DNA from 4 places in the Aquirhabdus parva genome. Region 4 is predicted to be linked to each of the others. Evidence: predicted binding sites of a transcription regulator. Region 4 holds the regulator's gene; each other region holds the start of a gene.
What was found. Region 4 encodes PhoB, which activates phosphate uptake and scavenging genes when phosphate is short. Its sites were predicted from a motif close to TGTCATNAANCTGTCATAA; they were not measured.

Region 1 (3,220 bases), 1.6 Mb from region 4:
CTTTTGTTCCAGACCCAAGCCAAAGCCTGAGTATTTGTAGTTAGAGTCTTGACCAGCGTTAGGTAGTGGAACTGCGATAGTACCTACGTTGTTTGGGTTTTTCAGAGTACGTTGAGCCCAGAAACCGTATACTTTGGTTTTTGCACTGAATGCATAATCCAAATCAACAGTCACTTGATCGATTTTTACATCAGAAATATTGTTGCCCAAAGATTTGGTTGTTGCGCTTTCCCATTGTGCTTTTGCTGACAGACCGTCCAAAATTGATGCTGGGAACTTGTAGATTGCACTAACCAAGTAACCGTTTTCTTTTGGAGAAGAACCTGCAAAGCCTGCAGCATTTTTGTCTGAAAGTTTAGCTTGTTGATACAAACCGTTCAGAGTTAAGCCATCAGCACCTGCCAATTTACCCAAATCAACGCTACCTACCCAACGGAATAGATCAGTGTTGTTTGAAGCTGAAGCAAAAGGATTGTTCACAGAAGTGATCGGCGCTTTGGTTGCGAATGCAAAAGTATTTGCAGCATTCCAGACGCTGGCTACGTTAACGTCATATGCAACACCAGTGTATAAACCAGCATCTTTATTCGCATAAATGATAGAGGTAGAAGTTGCTGTTGAACCAGTATTGCCTACTGCGTTTTTAGCGACTGTTTTTTCACTTGGGGAAACCAAGAAGTTTGCAGAGAATACGCCGTAGCCTGTATCAAACTTCGCTGATTCCAAAGCGATGACGTTGTTGATACGGTTTTCGCCAGCAAGTGTTTGCGTGCTATCAAAGCTACCATTTACGAAGTCATCCGCAACGTCAACACCTTGAGCTGGGTTAACGTACTGAAGTGTTTTTACGTTGGTATCCAAACGACCAAACTTCAAAGTACCCAAACCTTCATATTGCAAACCGATGAAGCGGTTACGAGCAGCGAGGTCATAGGTAGTACCAGTTGCAGAAGTATCGGTGTTGTTGTTGATTGATGGTTTTGAGTTGTTGCTGTTGTTATCAATCGCGACACCCCACTCGATACCATAAACTGCGCTTAGGTTATCAGTGAGTTTTTCGTTACCCTTGATGCCGAAACGTGAAGCGTTAGAATCAACTGTGGTTACACGGTTTTGATTCAGATCACTTTTGGTGTTATCAACAGAAACGTTGATTTTACCGTAAACTGAAGGACCATCCGCTTGTGCAGCGCCGATTGATGCGGCAGCAACCAAAGTAGCAAGAAGTAGCTTTTTCATTTCCAAACTCCAAAAAGGACATCAAAATAGGGTTATTGTGTGAGAAAAGTAGTTAAATCACCTTCAACTGGTGCGAAGTATACGCACCGAATTGTGACAATCTAGTTACATTCCTAAAAATCCTGTTACATCTTTAAAATTTTCTTACAATTTATTTGCCCAGCACCTGCATCATACAGAAAACAATTTGCTTTGCAAATATATAACGCAACTGTATGACAGAATCATGACAAGCAACAGAAAAATTAACATAAGCAATTGTAAAATAAACATTATTTAAAACAAAATTCTCAAAAAATCATATTTTTTTACTTCAAATGAGTATCTTCTACCCCCAATACATCACTTAAAAAATCAATAAATTCAAAAAATAGAAATTATTAATTTAAATTTTGCAACCATTCCGTGATTTATTTTGTGAGAATTTACGTCTTAACTTGTAGGATTGTGACGGTAATATTTCATGCCGTAAAATAATAATTGCTGATTTGCATATCACTTTTACTTACACGACGGTTACATTAGATACAAAATCAGCATAAGAACTCACCCACAAGAAAATTCAAGACAAAAAAAAAGCTGAGGAAATCCTCAGCTTTACTACACGACCCAACGATCTATTGATATTTTTTTACGTAAAACTTACTCATCGTTTTGGAACATTGCGGAAACAAAATCTTTCGCAGCAAAAGGACGCAAGTCATCAATCTTCTCACCTACACCAATGAATCGAATCGGGACATGACTGCGGCTCGCAATATTAAACAGCATCCCGCCTTTTGCTGTCCCATCTAATTTGGTGATGGTTAAGCCAGTCAGCCCTACAGCAGAATCGAATTCTTGTACTTGATTGATGGCATTTTGACCCGTACCAGCATCAACAACCAACATGATTTCATGAGGCGCCGTGGCATCAATTTTTTGCATGACACGTTTAACTTTTTTCAGTTCTTCCATCAAATTGCTTTTGGTATGTAAGCGGCCTGCTGTATCTGCAATCAATACATCAATACCTTTGGCTCTGGCACTCTCAAAAGCATCGAAAATAACTGAGGCGCTATCCGCGCCATTGCCTTGTGCAACAACCGCAATATCATTTCGCTCACCCCAAACTTGCAACTGCTCAGTTGCAGCGGCACGAAAGGTATCCCCTGCTGCTAACATGACCTTTTTGCCCTCTCCCTGCAAGCGCTTTGCTAACTTACCAATCGTAGTCGTCTTACCCACGCCGTTCACCCCAACCATTAGGATGACATAAGGACGCTTATTCGGATCGATATGAAGGGCTTTGACGCGTGGTGCGAGCAATGCAACCAATTCCTCTTGTAGTGCCTTATACAGTGCATTGGAGTAAATCAGTTCACGACGCGCGGTCCGCTCTGTCAAATTTTGTACGATTGTACGAGTCGCCTCAATCCCAATGTCTGCAACCAAAAGCTGAGTTTCGATTTCCTCAAGCAACTCATCATCGATCTCTTTACCACCAATGAGCAAATTGACCACACCATCGGTAAATCCACGACGCGTCTTTGCCAGACCTTGCTTCATCCGCCCAAAAAAACCGCTACCAGACTCCGAGTCGTCTACATGGCTTTCCGAGACAGAGCTAACTACAGAACTATTAACAACCACTGGAACCTCATCCTTAACAGCAGGAATAATAGGTGCAGCAGGTAAAGGTGGCTTGGGCAACTCAACGGCAACATCAGTAACCAGATGTTGAGCCGTCTTTTCAGGAAAGATGAGTGGTGCATTCAGACCAGAATACTGTGAAGGAGAGTTAGAAGATTGGTTTGACATGCTACTTTGGCTCGCTTTCAAGCAAAATAATGAAGAAGAGGATGCGCTAATTTGTAATACAAGGGTGAAACAGCCATGAATTCTAACATGTGAACTTATATAAAAATGCTTACAGCCCTAAAAACTCGACATGAATAGTCTTCAAACGACTATCACGGCACAACATATCAATATGTCTAAA
Region 2 (3,220 bases), 1.6 Mb from region 4:
TAGCTCAAAGCTACACACTTAACCCCTTCTCCTACGAGATGGGGGTTTTGTCTTTCTACACCATTTAATTTCTGAAAATAATAAAACTCGAAATATAAAACATTAAAGCCCAAGGTAATCGCCTCGGGCTTTTTATTTGTATTTATTCAAGCTATGGAATATAGAAGGATTTTAAAGTCTTCGTGTTAGTGCGATCTAAAATATTTGGAGCCCTTAAGTTTAATCAACTTTAGGGCTTTTTTTATTGTTCAGAATTGATACTGCTGTCTATAGCATCACTGGATGTCGTTATTATATTTTGAAGCTGAGAAGTGGGCTGATCATCGGTCGCTTCATTAGGATTACAGGAATTCAACGCGATAATAAGAGAAAAGAGAATCCACGCTTGTATCGACTGTTTGCGTCTAACTTGTGGTGTTAGGGATAAGTGGCTCAATTGAGTTTTCCTTGTTGCGGATCGAGGAGCATCTATATTTTCCCCGATTTTAAGATAAAACAGAACGGATATTTTGTGTACGGTCTTCTTTATTGTGGATCAATCGTGAATGGCGCCCAGAGGGACTGCTGGGTATCCCAATATTGCAACTGATCAAGATGGATTGATGTGAAAGGAATCCAGTCGTCTTTGCCCTGTTTTTCAGAAAAACCCGTACTCATCAGCAGATCGTCTTCTCTGATCTCCATGATCCATCCTTGCAACGTTCGTCCATCAGTAAGATGGATGCGCTGCTGGTTCCCTTTTTCCGCAAATACTGCAAGTTGCTCCGCTAGGTCCATGACTTTACTCAAATGATGCAAAGTCTTATTTTAGCGCAAATATGGGTAAGGATTTACAGCAGTTCGATTTGGCGATAAATAAATACCATAGTGCAGATGTGTGGTTGTTGCATTACCCGTACTACCGACGTAACCCAGCGTATCTCCGACTTTTACAGTGTCACCGATGCGGTATTTGCCGAAGCCTTCTAAGTGGGCATAGTAATGTTGACTCAAGGCATATCCAACAACCGTAATAGCATTCCCCCCTGCGCCATAGCTGCTGATCCGACTGACAATCCCATCTGTCGTACTATAAACGGGAGTACCACGCTTACTCAGAATATCGATGCCTTCGTGGCTGCGTCCATGGCTGCGCGCATTACCCCAAGTATCTGTCAGTTGATCTGCAGATATGCCTTTGACAGGAATAGGGAGATGAGATGGCAAGGGGGTGCTGGCGAGCTGTTGATAGAATTTTGATTGTGAGTCGATACGCGCAGTTGCGTTTTTAGGTGGAGACGATGCACAAGCGGTGAGTAGGCTTAATGTCAGAATAGCGGAACAACTGTGTTTAAATCGGGTAGGCATCATAGAGTAAATTCCATTTAATGCTGTGATGGTGTAGAACTATGATATCGCTATCGTTTGGAAAAAAATATGCCGCTTACATTAAAGATTGGTTTTATCTAGTGATAAAAGCGACTAAATGTGATTCAGTGAACAGAACAGGATGACTCAACGTCCAGCCTATTTGGGTGATGATTCTGGCAAACTAAAGTGATTTTGATCCCATGAGTGATTGAGTTTTGTCATGACGATAATGTCGATAAAAAAGTATCGTCTTCGTGATTAAAAAAGCCTAAGATGTCGTTTGTAAGAAGACTGTCATAAAAGTATCACAATTCTCATGTCTAATAGCACCGTTCACGAATTCTGTTTTTTATTGATATTGTTGGCTCTATTTTGAGGTCTAAATAATGCGTATTACTTCTTTGATGTTATCTATTCTAGTCTCTGCTGCAACTGTAGGCGTTGTTCATGCAGCTGACGTTACTGGTGCGGGTTCTTCTTTTGCTGCTCCTGTTTTTGCAAAGTGGGCTGATGCGTACAAAGCTAAATCTGGCGTTGGTTTAAACTACCAGTCTATCGGTTCAGGTGCTGGTATCAAGCAAATTTCAGAAAAAACTGTAGATTTTGGTGCATCAGACAAGCCATTGTCACCACAAGATTTGGAAGCAAAAGGTTTGACACAGTTCCCAGCAATCATGGGTGGTGTTGTTCCTGTATTGAACATCAAAGGTATCGCAGCTGGTCAAATTAAATTGACTGGTGATGTACTTGCAAACATCTATTTGGGCAAAATCAAGCAATGGAACGATCCAGCGCTGGTTGCATTGAACCCAAGCCTGAAAGACATCGATGAAAACATCACTGTAGTACGCCGTGCAGACGGTTCAGGTACGACATTCATCTTCACAAACTACTTGTCTAAAGTCAGCGCTGACTGGAAAACCAAAGTAGGTAGCGATACTACTGTTGCATGGCCAGAAGGCGTTGCAGGTAAGGGTAACGCAGGTGTAGCGTCATACGTACAACGTATCAATGGTTCAATTGGTTATGTTGAATATGCCTATGCAAAACAAAACAAATTGTCTTATACCCAACTACAAAATCGTGATGGCGCATATGTATTGCCAGATGACACCACTTTCCAAGCAGCAGCAGCCTACGCTGACTGGGCAAAAGCACCTGCATTTGGTGAAGTGTTGACTAACGAACCAGGCAAGAACAGCTGGCCAATCACTGGTGCTACTTTTGTATTACTACAAAAGAAAGCAGACAAACCCGCTCAATCTAAAGAAGTGTTCAAATACTTCGACTGGTCTTTCAAAAATGGCGGCGCACTTGCAGCACAATTGGACTATGTTCCAATGCCAGCAAACGTTGTTAAGTTAATCCAAGCGTCTTGGAAAACTGAAGTGAAAGATGCAGCAACTGGTAAAGCAGTTTGGTAAGTAGTGAATAACTAGACTGATTTATGAAATAAATAATTCAGAGCTACATCAACGCATGTAGCTCTGTTTTTGACTTTATATGAACTGTGTTTTTTGATTTATATTTTATACAGATGGACGCCATTAGGATTTGTTCATCAAGAGATAGGGGAGACGGAACGGGTTACTGCTAAAGAGATTGCAGTAAGGTTCACGTCCAATTCAAAAGCATGACCTAAAGTGTCTTCGACGATATTGCTGTATTTATAAAGCACCCAAAGATTTGCAACTTGGATTAGATAGGTAATTATGATTACTTCAGAGATAACATCTGCTGCTCGACTGATCAAAGTCGAGAATGGCCGTAATGCCAGATTCCGCGTGATTGTCCTGGGGATTGCTCTGCTGGTACTGATTGTACTCGGCGCAATTATTTTCACGCTGGTTGATGGCTCAATGCCTGTGTT
Region 3 (3,220 bases), 1.7 Mb from region 4:
AACGGCCTGATAGATTGCGGCAATATGATCCGGTGTCGTGCCACAGCAACCTCCCGTAATATTGATCAAGCCACTTTCTGCAAATTCACGGATAAACTCTGCGGTTTGTTCTGGTGTTTCATCGTACTCACCAAAAGCATTAGGTAGACCCGCATTTGGATGCGCAGAGACAAAAATATCAGCCTTATCGCCAATCGTTTTAACATGCGGGCGCATAGCATCGGCACCGAGCGCACAGTTAAAACCGATCGACAGCAAGTCTGCATGTCGCACCGAGTTCCAAAACGCTTCCGCCGTTTGACCAGACAGCGTTCGACCTGATGCATCGGTAATCGTGCCTGAAATCATCAGGGGCAGTTCGTAGCCGATTTGCTCAAAGACGGTTTTGACCGCAAAAATTGCGGCTTTACAGTTCAACGTATCAAAGACGGTCTCGATCAGAATGATGTGTGCACCACCTTCGATCAGTGCAAGAGTGGCTTGTACATAGTTTTCAACGAGTTCATCGAAAGTCACATTACGAAATGCAGGATTATTGACATCTGGGCTGATCGAGCAGGTGCGCGATGTTGGCCCAAGGACACCCGCGACAAAGCGGGGTTTATCAGGATTTTTTGCGGTGAACTCGTCACAGACTTGACGGGCAAGTCGAGCCGCAGTGGTGTTAATCTCACTGACAAGGTGTTCCATATGGTAATCAGCCATAGACACCTGAGTACCATTGAAGGTATTGGTCTCGATAATGTCTGCACCAGCTTCCAAATACTGAGCATGGATGCCTTGAATAATATGAGGCTGCGTTAACACCAGTAGATCGTTGTTGCCCTTCACATCATGTTCAAAGTCAGCGAAACGCTCTCCTCGATAGTCTTCTTCTTCGAGTTTGTGGCGTTGAATCATGGTCCCCATCGCGCCATCGATAATGAGAATTCTTTGTTTCAGTAGCTCTTGAAGCTGTTTTTTTAGATTTTGAGCTGCGATTGCGGGTGTAGACATTTTTACAAAGAACTCCGAAAACCAAGAATAAAGCAACGTCACTGCGACTTTAATAAACCCATCATTCAATCTGCACGATCATCCATTAGATATGGAGTGCGTATACATGGAACACAACAAAAAGCTGCGTATTCTAACAGGTAATTACATCACGTGAATGCTAGGTGTGGCAGGATAGAGCAAGATTAGGTTAGGGCAGTGAGCCCCTTCGTCTACAAATCGCTATGCCATAAAACAAGAATGTCATAATACTGTCATATTCAGGATCGAAAATGCCAACCAATAAATTATATTGCTCAAGGTCTAGCCATGAACACGATTTCATCAGCGGCACCTGTCACAGAAGCAACTCCTCCAGTGGTTGATAAAGCCAATGCCAAAATGCCTTCATGGTTTAAGCCACTGTTTTTTGGTTTAATCGTTTTTGCATTGATCTATATTGGGACTCAATTAGCGACTGATTTATCCCATGTTCCGCAGCTTACGATTTTCTCTTTTGCAATGTTGGGTGCAGCATTAACGATTGCTCTCGGCTTTGAGTTCGTGAATGGTTTTCATGATACGGCTAATGCGGTCGCTACGGTTATTTACACCAATGCATTGCCTGCATCCGTCGCTGTCGTCTGGTCTGGTCTGTTCAACTTTCTTGGCGTGTTAATGGCAAGCGGAGCCGTTGCATACGGGATCCTTGCTTTATTGCCCGTCGAACTGATTTTGAATGTCAGTAGTGGTGCGGGTTTTGCGATGGTTTTTGCGTTGTTACTCGCAGCGATCATTTGGAACTTAGGGACTTGGTACCTCGGTATCCCAGCTTCAAGTTCACATACCATGGTGGGTTCAATCATCGGTGTAGGATTGATGAATCAGTTTTTGCATTCGGCAACGGATGGTGCTAGTGGTGTTGATGTCGAGCAAGTGATCAAAGTGGGTAAGGCATTACTTTTTTCACCACTGATTGGTTTTGGTTTTGCTGCGATTGTTTTCTTGCTTGTAAAATTTGTTTTTAAGCGTCGTTTAGAGTTGTTTCAACCTCCTGTTGGCAATGAGCCACCACCGTTTGTGATTCGTGCGTTGTTAATTTTCACCTGCACAGGTGTAAGCTTTGCCCATGGTTCAAACGATGGGCAAAAGGGAATGGGCTTGATCATGCTCATCCTAATCGGAATTGTGCCGCTGGCTTATTCATTGAATAAAACGATGGATAGTACTCAAGTACAGTCATTTGCGGCTTTGTCTGAGAAGACTGCACGTATTTTGGCACCGTCTCAACCTACTATTACCGATACCCAAGCGCGAGCAACACTGACGCGTTATATCCAAGATCGCCAAGTTAATCCACAAGTCGTTCCCTCGGTTGCAGTTCTATCGAACCATCTTGGCGATGCCGTTGCAAGCTACGGCAGTATGGACAAAGTTCCTGAATCAGCGACAGCTAACTTGCGTAATGACATGTATTTGAGTAGTGCGACGTTGAAGCGTTTGGATAAAGATAAAGCCATGCCAACGCTAAATGCCGCACAAACAGCAACCGTGGTCGATTATCGTAAAAATCTCGATAAAGCCACACAGTACATCCCAACATGGGTCAAGGTTGCTGTTGCACTCGCTCTTGGACTTGGTACGATGGTCGGCTGGAGACGGATTGTAGTGACCGTTGGAGAAAAAATTGGTAAGTCACACATGACTTATGGTCAAGGGATGTCGGCTGAGCTTGTCGCTATGACGACTATTCTGGCTGCCGACGGTGTGGGTGTTCCTGTGAGTACGACACATGTCTTGAATAGTGCGGTTGCAGGAACCATGACGGCCAATAAATCAGGCTTACAATGGAGCACTGTGCGTAGCATCTTGTCCGCATGGGTATTGACGTTGCCTGCTGCGATGGCGCTATCAGGTGGCTTGTACTGGTTGTTCTTACGGTTCGTATAATTTCTTATTGGTTTAATAAAAAAGCCTAGCAATTGCTAGGCTTTTTTATTATCAATGACTCTTTCTAAACACCCGCTGTTTCTCACGATTCCAATCGCGGTCTTTTTCAGTCGCACGTTTGTCATGTAGCGCTTTACCTTTCACCAGCGCAATCTCACACTTTACATACTGGCCTTTCCAGAAGCTGGCGAGCGGTACACAGGTATAACCCTTTTGATTGACCGCAGCCATGAGCTTATCAATCTGACGACGTGACATGAGCAGTTTTCGGGTACGGGTCGCTTCAGGGTCGATA
Region 4 (3,220 bases):
CGCCACTACACACTTTCATGCCTGAGGCACGCACATGGGACAAGGTATCCAAGCGGTCATCAAATGTACGGGTACGGATGATATGTGCATAGTGCTCACGAGAAGTATCCAGATTATGGTTGTAATAATCCAGTCCTGCTTCAGCCAAACGCTCTGCTTGATTGGAGGACAACATACCCAAAGTCATACAGGTCTCAAGACCCATAGCTTTGACTTCTTTGACCAGTTCCAGTACATAAGGCATATCACGCTCATGCGGATTACGCCATGCTGCGCCCATGCAGAAACGTGAAGCACCAGTATCACGTGCTGCTTTGGCCGCTTCTAAAACTTTTTCAATCGCGATTTTCTTTTCAGGAACGAGTGCGGTTTGGTGATGAGCGGATTGTGAGCAATAATCGCAATCTTCGGGGCAGTTACCAGTCTTGATGGAAAGCAGGGTGCTGACCTGAATCGCATTGGCATCAAAATGCTGGCGATGGACTGTTTGCGCCTGAAACATCAAATCATTGAAGGGTAAATCAAAGAGTGCCGCGATCTCATCGCGTGTCCAATCATTACGTAGCATCATTTCAACCTATCCTATTGCTGAAAAACAATCTAACCTGAATCTAACCGTTTTATGCAGAGCGTGCACGTGTAAAACGTGACTGCAACTTACGCGCATGTTTGAGCGCTGGCTTGACTTTGGCTAAGATCGGTTTCGGAATCTTTGGCACAATCATTTTTGAAGCTTGGTTAAACCACATCAGCAAACTAAAGTCGCCTTCCATTTGTACCGAGCCATCTTGCATGCCGGTCATAAATGCTGCTGGATTGCCTTGCTTGAGAATCTGTATCGCTGTTTCACCATCCTTAAAACGCAAAGTGAAATCTGGTTTTGGTGCAAGGCCGCTGGCCATAGTGACCTGATTATTCAGCACGGTAAAATTACGGGCGATGCCGTCTTGCGATTCAATCTGAATGGTGAACGAACGATTTTCTAAAATCGTTTTAAATTCTGGACTGGTATACGCCAATTGAATCATGCGTAGCCCTAAACCCGCTAACAACAAATCAAACGGATGTGTAGATAGATTGAGCAATGGTAGTTGAACGACAGGAAGAGTCATAGTAGAAGCTCGCATGGAGGATATAAATTGGCATATACACATAGTGCTTGATCAAAAAATTGAGATGCCGATGTTTAAAAATATAAAATACAGTCTCAATGAGACTCATCATAAACACGATGCATTGATGCAATGCAACCTGTCGAAAACACAAACGGCATTCACTTTAGCACCAGTTGTTTGTGCTGTCACTGGCATAAAGACCAAAAACAGTCGGCTTTTGTCGATAAGCTAGGTGAATTACGAGATGAAAGACGATAAGCAAGAATCTTGCCGTAATCAAACCGTAACAATATTCGTTGTAATATTACTGTCATTATTAGTTTGACGTTGCTTTTGGATATTGTTTAACTGTCGTTAAACCTAAAAACATCCAAAACGATTGTCACGATCTGGTTATCACGCATTGCACTGGGCAGTGTGTTACCAGCAAATGGATCACAGAAACCATGACAGACCGTATTTTAATTGTTGATGACGAAGCTCCCATTCGTGAAATGATTCACACAGCGCTTGATCTCGCAGGCTTTGACTGCGTGCAAGCCGAAGATGCCCGTACCGCACATGCCATTATCGTCGATCAGCGGCCAGCCCTTATCCTGCTCGACTGGATGATGCCAGGCAGTATGAGCGGGATTGAACTTTGCCGCCGCTTAAAGAAAGATGAGTCCCTATCAGAAATACCCGTCATTATGCTGACCGCTCGCGGAGAAGAAGACAATAAAGTGCAAGGCCTTGACGCAGGCGCCGATGACTATATGACCAAGCCCTTCTCAACCCGTGAACTGGTTTCTCGCATCAAAGCGGTTTTGCGTCGTGCCAGCGCACTTAATGCAGACCGTGCCATCAACGCAGACGGCTTAACGTTGGATCCAGTGAGCCAGCGCATCAGTGTTGGAACGCATACCGTTGAAATGGGACCGACTGAATATCGCCTGTTGGCTTTCTTTATGACGCACCCAGAACGTGCATATACCCGCACTCAGATGCTCGATCAAGTCTGGGGCGGTAATGTCTATGTAGAAGATCGCACCATTGATGTGCATATTCGCCGTTTACGCAAAGTATTAGAGCCTCATGGCTTTGATCGGTTTATCCAAACGGTGCGTGGTACAGGCTATCGCTTCTCCACACGCATTGACTTGCAACCAGCAACATAAACCCATAAGGGCAGATCATAATGATTCACAGCGCCGCGCTGAAATCGGCTAAACTGCCCGCATGAGTAATTCAACGACCTCTTTATTAGACTTTGTCTATCAAGATTTATTACGTTTAATTGGGCTGGTGCTAATCTTTTTTTGCATCGGCTGGGTCGTTGGTATGCCTTGGCTGGCGGTCTTGCTGGCTTTGTTTCTGTTTTTACTTTTACAGTGGTACTCACTGTATCGACTCTATCGCTGGATGCAGCACACGCCCGATCAAGAGCCGCCTGAACTGGGTGGTGTCTGGTCTGCCCTACTGTACAACATCACCCGAATCCAAATCAGTGAACATCGCTCACGCAAAAATCTGCTGGGTGTCATCAGCCGTGCACAAACCTCTGTTGCGGCGCTTGAAGAAGCCGTGGTCCTGATTGATGCTAGCTCGCTAATTGAGTGGTGGAATCCTGCTGCAGAAAAAATACTGGGCCTAAAGTCTGGCGATCAAGGTCGCAACATCCTGAATTTCTGCCGGGCTCCAGAATTTGTCAGTTACTACCAACAAGGTAACTATAGCCAAGAGATTAAGCTTAAATCTTGGATCAATGAAGAGCGTTACTTCCAATGTAAGCTCACTCGCTTTGGACAAAATGATCGCTTGCTGGTCGCTTACGATGTTACCCGCTTACACAACCTAGAATTGATGCGCAAAGACTTTGTAGACAATGTTTCGCACGAGTTACGCACGCCGTTAACCGTACTGTCCGGCTATCTTGAAACCTATATGGATCAGGATGACCTTAACCCACGCTGGCGGCGTGGCTTTGAACAAATGCGCCAACAAACCACGCGCATGACTAACATTGTCAAAGACTTGCTGCTGCTATCGCGCTTAGAAAATAGCAGTGCGCAGACTGAACGCAAAGTCATTGATATGCCGTATTTATTGAATAAAATCTTTGATGA

Region 1: HYN46_RS04525 (porin) is a predicted target of PhoB. The motif match lies at 1,453-1,471, and genes of this name have one in related genera.
Region 2: pstS (phosphate ABC transporter substrate-binding protein PstS) is a predicted target of PhoB. The motif match lies at 1,632-1,650, and genes of this name have one in related genera.
Region 3: HYN46_RS04210 (inorganic phosphate transporter) is a predicted target of PhoB. The motif match lies at 1,238-1,256, and genes of this name have one in related genera.

What each region holds. Positions count from the first base shown of each region.
Region 1 is NZ_CP031222.1:1,020,410-1,023,629, reverse strand. It holds gene HYN46_RS04525 (porin) at 1-1,239, opposite strand, end outside; gene ftsY (signal recognition particle-docking protein FtsY) at 1,882-3,039, opposite strand.
Region 2 is NZ_CP031222.1:436,722-439,941, forward strand. It holds gene HYN46_RS01970 (hypothetical protein) at 526-777, opposite strand; gene HYN46_RS01975 (M23 family metallopeptidase) at 808-1,347, opposite strand; gene pstS (phosphate ABC transporter substrate-binding protein PstS) at 1,737-2,774, shown strand; gene pstC (phosphate ABC transporter permease subunit PstC) at 3,063-3,220, shown strand, end outside.
Region 3 is NZ_CP031222.1:953,446-956,665, forward strand. It holds gene metH (methionine synthase) at 1-996, opposite strand, end outside; gene HYN46_RS04210 (inorganic phosphate transporter) at 1,378-2,925, shown strand; gene smpB (SsrA-binding protein SmpB) at 2,977-3,220, opposite strand, start outside.
Region 4 is NZ_CP031222.1:2,608,881-2,612,100, forward strand. It holds gene bioB (biotin synthase BioB) at 1-571, opposite strand, end outside; gene HYN46_RS11705 (SCP-2 sterol transfer family protein) at 621-1,112, opposite strand; gene phoB (phosphate regulon transcriptional regulator PhoB) at 1,562-2,272, shown strand; gene phoR (phosphate regulon sensor histidine kinase PhoR) at 2,334-3,220, shown strand, end outside.